DNA from 2 places in the Chryseobacterium sp. TQ-BC-N36 genome. Region 1 is predicted to be linked to the other one. Evidence: riboswitches for the same ligand, from Rfam matches in the RefSeq annotation. Region 1 holds a riboswitch; the other holds the start of a gene.

The links. A riboswitch is a leader RNA that binds a small molecule or an ion and turns the genes downstream of it on or off. The one in region 1 is predicted to bind cobalamin.
Region 2: it holds a riboswitch for cobalamin, as region 1 does, so the genes downstream of both, AC3FI7_RS18295 (TonB-dependent receptor plug domain-containing protein) here and AC3FI7_RS10015 (acyl-CoA thioesterase) in region 1, are expected to answer to the same signal.

What each region holds. Positions count from the first base shown of each region.
Region 1 is NZ_CM178175.1:2,244,412-2,247,547, reverse strand. Features, by position in the region: gene AC3FI7_RS10020 (hypothetical protein) at 1-686, opposite strand, end outside; gene AC3FI7_RS10015 (acyl-CoA thioesterase) at 851-1,234, opposite strand; cobalamin riboswitch at 1,351-1,530, opposite strand; gene AC3FI7_RS10010 (hypothetical protein) at 1,565-2,365, opposite strand; gene AC3FI7_RS10005 (ATP-binding cassette domain-containing protein) at 2,396-3,058, opposite strand.
Region 2 is NZ_CM178175.1:4,081,219-4,084,354, reverse strand. Features, by position in the region: gene AC3FI7_RS18295 (TonB-dependent receptor plug domain-containing protein) at 1-1,504, opposite strand, end outside; cobalamin riboswitch at 1,614-1,799, opposite strand; gene AC3FI7_RS18290 (transporter) at 1,891-2,838, opposite strand; gene AC3FI7_RS18285 (cytochrome-c peroxidase) at 2,851-3,136, opposite strand, start outside.

The DNA.
Region 1 (3,136 bases):
TGATTATCAAGAATCCTTCTTGCAAGATTATCTTTTAGATTTCCAAGGATAAGATCTTCTCCGATATTAGGAAAGTCAACAGTTAAGGAGCTGTTGATATCTCTATGGCAATTCTGCCCGCCTACCAAAGGAGAAATGGCGATAATGTACTTTTTACCTCCTTCATTGGCAGGTCTTTCTGCTATTTTATCCAAAAAAGCATAGGTATCATTGATGTAATAATACTCTTTGTAATTGGCAATTAAAGAATGGTAAAACTGCTGGTGATTTTTATAAAAAGCCCTGTAATTTGATTTCTTCACAAAATCATTGATCAGTTCCAGATTTTCATCCACTTCTTTGGGACCAAATGAATTGAATGGAAAATCTCTCGTAAGCAATCCATTTCCATCAAATGAAAAAGCATAAAAGTCAGTACGGAAGCCCAGAAATTTTTTCCAGTCTTTTCTTGAATAATTTACTTTTTTTAAGAGTGGGTGATCTTTTACAGGCTCAAAATAAGACATAATTTCATCATAATACGGAGAAACTTTCTGAACGTCATATGGATCTGTTTTACCGTATTCTGTGAGTGCTAAAATGATATTTCCCAATTCGTAACTTTCCGGGAGTTCAATTTTTACGTCTCTTTGTGCTGCTAATGATACTGAAAGGACGAGTGTAATGATTAAAATAATTTTTTTCATGTAATATCAGTTCTTCTATAGTTTTGGGAAATAGTAAGAATAATTTCCCGAGGGCTAAAATTAAAGAAAAACGTAATGAATTCCAATCATTGTTTAATGAAGATATATTATATTGCTTCGGGGAAAGTTTCGGGCGGCCAGAGGCCGCCCGAAACTTTTAGTATTTATAGTATCTGGATTGGTTTCTTGAATTCATCAATCGCTACAAAAGTAAAATCACCTACTATGGCTTTTTCTCTTTCGTAGGAATACATCTGCTCAGTGTAAATTTCAACGTTTACTTTCATACTGGTTTTTCCTACATAGGAAACTTTCCCGATCAGTTCCACAATAGTTCCGGCAGGAATAGGTTTTTTGAAATCGATCTTGTCACTGCTTACCGTTACTACTCTTTTTCTGGCAAAACGGGTTGCGGTGATAAAAGCGACTTCGTCCATCAACTGCATGGCCGTACCACCAAAAAGGGTGTCGTAATGATTGGTTGTGTTAGGGAAAACCGCTTTAAAGATTCTGGTTTCGGATGCTTCAATTCTTTCTTCTGTAGTCATATATCATTATTAATTAAAGCGATATGAAATGATATTAAAACAACAGAATAATCACAGGAATTTGGAGAATTCCTGAAACAATTCATCAGATCAATACAACTTCAGACCGCGAAAGTTACATGTTTAAGAAAAAGGCAGGTCTCCTGACTTGTAACATCATTTATCTCCTTCCCATGCCTCGCACAGTGGATCTTTGATAAAGACTTCAGTTACTTACAGTTGCGCGACAGTCCGTGATTTTCACACGGTTCCCTTTTAATCTGCAGTGATGCAGAACCAATTTCTGTGATGAATAAGCGTAAAACTTTTTCGGATGCAAAAATAATGAATTTATTCCGGATTATGATAAATAATCTGGCTGATTACTCTTCCTTTCTTGATGGTCCACAATGTTGTGTATCTGTTTTCTCCTGAGCCGTTGATCATATACAGGAAAATATTATCGTTATCAAGGGAAGTTACTCCAACGTTCTCAAAATCCATGGTAGGCTGGAACATGTTTTTGATGGCTTCTCTTACAAAAACAGAACCTCTTCCGGGCTGTTGTACCCTGATTGATTTGATTTCAGTCATTCCTTCAGGAAGGTCATTTCCAATTCCCCAGGGCTTTACTTTATCAATGGTAAGAAGTTTCCCATCAGCGTCTTTTTCCTTTTTACGGTATCCTGCATTGGAAGGATAGATATCAATCACCACTTTGCTTCTTTGGGAAGTTGGAATTTTAGGATCAGAATTATCGGTGAAAATAAGTGATCTTCCGTTTTTGGATTTGGAGGGAGTATAGGCAGGAAGCTGATCAATATAAGCAATACGTTCTTTATTCACCATTCCTTCTTTATCAAGCGTTTCATAACGTACAAACGGTTTGTCATCATCCTGCTTTTCAGGATATTTGATCCAGATCCATTCTGTTTCTCCGGGAGCAGGCTTTACATAAACAAATACATCACCTTTACGCATACGGATCTTGTCCACAATTTTTCTGTAATTGTCTTTATGAACCCGTACATTGGCATATCCTTCCTCAGCTTTTACCACTCCGAAAGGAACTTTGTTCTGTCCTTTTACAAAAGCTAAAGAAAAAATACTGAAAGCGGATAAATAGAATGCTTTGTTTATGAAAGTCATCATGAAAATTTTTTGATTCTTCAAATATATAAATTAAATGCTTTTCGGAATATAATTATAACGCTGCAGTTCGCTTAAATCTTTTATTTGTTTCAGGTGACCCTCAGAAAGCAGATATATAAGACCGGAAATATCCATAACATCTTTAAAATTATGATCAGAAATGATAAAGCCTTTATATGCTGATTCCTGATGAATGTTTTTCTTTAGTTCTTCAGTAACCTTGGGAGAAAGACTATGGAATGGCTCGTCCAGTAAAATAAAGTCAGCTTCAGAATAAATGATCATCAGCGTTTCAATAATTCTCTGTTCGCCTTTGGAAAGGTTTTTAGGTTTTTCATGAAGGAAAGGCTGTACAAATTCTGAAGTAAAAAGCAGCTCAGTATTCCTTTGATTACAAAAAAGAGGAATCAGATTTTTTATTTTTATATATTTTGGTAAAAAAAGATCCTGTGGTAAATAGGAAATTCTGTTTTTTCTATTAGGTATGGTTCTCAAAATTTTGTTGTCACATCTTATAAACTGAGTATCACCATGCTCAATTCCGGAGATGATTTTTAACAGTGTTGACTTTCCGCTTCCATTTCTGCCAAGAAGGCCTATGACTTGCCCTGTTTCGCATCCTATATAAATATCCTGCAGAATTTTTCTTTCATTAAAAGATTTTGTAATACTATCAACATGAAGCTTACTCATAAGAACAATATTATAATTTTTACAAAGAGTCCCAATACGATCGTTCCTGCCCAAAGAAAAGGCCTTGAAAATCCTAAA
Region 2 (3,136 bases), 1.8 Mb from region 1:
CTGCTTTAGCATAAAAGGTTTTAAAGAAACGGTTGTTATAATTCTTCTGATAGGTAAATCCGAGGTCATACTGGTTGGTAAACTCCGGTTTCAGGTAAGTGTTTCCGATATTGGTATAATACAGATCATTAAAGGTTGGAAGCCTGAAAATTCTTTTATAGAATGCCCTTAGGGTAAGCTCAGGAATTTTTTCAGGCTGATAGCTCATAAAAACGGCAGGTGTCCACTCTCTGGCATCTCCCGGTCTTTTGTTTTTTCTTACTTCTTCAAACGTAAAAGTTCCTAAAAGACTTCCCAGGATTTTGAGCCTGTTCCACTGATACGTTGTCGCCAATGCTACCAATGTGGTGTAACGTGTAGGATAAGAGAAGTTATCCAGATTAGCATCGAGATTATTATACTGGAAATCTCCACTCAGACTGACATCCCAATTGGGTGTAATTGAATAGATATTCGATGAGGAAAGGTAAAGTTCTCTTTGGATATAGGTATTATCGGTATGAATAATAGACTGCGAACGAACTGTATCCATAAAATGGGTATAATCGTAAGCGAATTTTGCTTTCAGCTGTGTTTCAAATTTCGGGAACAGTTTTTTTCTCAGGTTGGCTTGCACAAAATAATTTTCATCGTAAAGTCTTGCCCCTCTTCCTCCAAAACGACCATTGACAATAGGAGCCGGCATCCCACGGTCCGAAATATAACCATATCCCCTGATATTCCAGCTTCCGTTATTTAAAGCTCCGTTGAAAGAGGTTTCAAAGCGTTTTGCTTTAATATCTGAATCCTGTCTCTTTGCAATAGTATCATACGCCTGCTGGCCGTCAGGATATTTCTTTGCATACCTAAATCTGTAAATCCCGTCACTCTGCATAAATTCTCCACTGAAACTGGCAGAAATCCTGTCTGAAATTTTCTGCTCCAACCGGAATGACGGATTAAAGAGATCAATGGAAGCACTTTTTGTCCTTATCACGAGATTGGTCTTTCTCGTTCCTTTAAATACAGGAGTTTTTGGCTGTAAATAGATGGATCCTGAGGATCCGAAATCTTTTGCTGGCTGAAAAATTTCACTTTTCTGTCCATTATATAATGATATTTCTTCCAGATCATCCAATGAATATCTTCCAAGATCCACCAGTCCGTTTTGCGCATTCCCCAATTGAATTCCATCATAGAAAACTCCCACATGCTGGCTTCCCATACTTCGGATATTAATGGTTTTCAAACCTCCTATCCCACCATAATCCTTGATCTGAACCCCTGAAAAATACCGGAGTGCATCAGCTACAGAATGACTGTTCAGTCTCTCAAGCACTTCCCCCTGCATGGTTTGTGCCGGAATGATTTCTTTAAAATTCTTTTTATAAAGATTGATTCCTTTAATGGTCTCTTCCTGAAGACTGTCTTTTTTCCTGGTTTGAGAAGACAAAAGTTGAGATGTGATCACCAATATTGTGAAAACAGCTTTATGAATTGCAGAAGTAGTTAGTTTTGCCGCCATTAGCTCATTTAGTATCATGAAGACGCTAATGGATATAAGAATACAACGACAAAGCACAGCTGTCACTGCACAGAATCATTGATGTCCTAAGCTTTATTCCACGAAAGCGTCAAACGATTATTGTCTGGCAGGTCTTCTGACTTACTCCATTTTTGAAATCCTTCCCATTAAAAAAACAGTGGATATATTTTTCAAAAACTTTGGTGTGGAGCTTACAGCAGCGGGTCTGTTCCGGATTTTCACCGGATTCCCTTTTAAGAGCTTTTTACGGCTCACCAAATTCCGGCAAAGATAAATAATTATTCCTAATACCCAACTAAAATCATGATTGATAAACAATTAAAGCTCCCGGAGGAGCTTTAACATGATTTTATTGAGGGTACACTTTAAATTCCAATATTCAGGAAAATACTGAATCTTGATTTTGCTTCAATATCTCCTCCTGCAAGATGGGTGTACATGGGAAGCATCATTTCACTTCCCAGACTCAGCTTTTTATAAGAAGCTTCAAATCCTAATTTCCCATACAAAGCACTTCCCGCAGTATTGGGCAATGCTTCGTCAAACTGTTTGTTCTGAGCATACACTTCTCCCTGAACTCCTGTTTTTACAGAAAAAATAGATTTTTCATTTCCTGCGACCTGATAAAAGCCCGTTGCAGCGTAGTTCCACTGATTTCCAAATCGGTAGTTTTTCTTATTCTCTGTTTTGACGGTATAATCCGTATTGACCAATACTGCCACTTTATTTTTCTGAAATTTATAATTCAAAGCGGCCTGATAATCCCAGCTTCCTGTTCCCAGCTGAAAACTTGGGTTAACTCCGGATGCTCCTTTTTCATCAAACTTTCCCAGAGGAATTTTCACGCCCAAGCCTCCGCTCAGATGATGGAAATTATCTTTAGAACTCATCAGCTGATAAATTCCCATCAGGTTCAGGTCTCCTATCCCATTTATTTTGATATCTCCCTGCATCGTTTTCTTCTCATGAAAATGGAAGGGCAGGCTTGCATAAACACTCAGTTTTTTCGTCACCGGAATCTTTCCCCAAAGCTGCAGGGTATTGAAATACTGATCCTGCGTAAGATCTTTTACAAATAAGTTTTCTTTGGCTTTGTAATGCTGGGCAAAGTATTTGATTCCAACAAACTGTGGATTCAGCAAAGATTCAAAGCCGGAAGATCCGTTTCCTGCCGCACAGCCACAGGCATCACAATCATCATCAAAATTGAATCTGCCAAAGGTTTCCGGGGCAATGTATGCACTGTCTCTAATGGTCTTCGCCTGATACTGACTCAACAGGATCAAACTTATGATTACTATAATCTTCTTCATGTTTTCTATAAATTATTCTGCAAATTTTGGATTGGATATAAAACTTTTATCCGATAGTGTTTTCAGGAATGCAATGATCGATTGTTTTTCCTGATTGTTCATCGCAATTCCTGTATGACCGTTCTGCTTCAGCTGCAGATCAAGATTCGGATTATCTTCCACCTGGTCCGAATAGAAATTAAGTACTGCCTCCAAGGTGTAAAATCTTCCGTCATGCATATAAGGTGCTGTATATTCTACATTTCTTAAGCTAGGAACCCGAAATTTCATCCAGTCTCCCTGGTTAAGAGTAACTCTG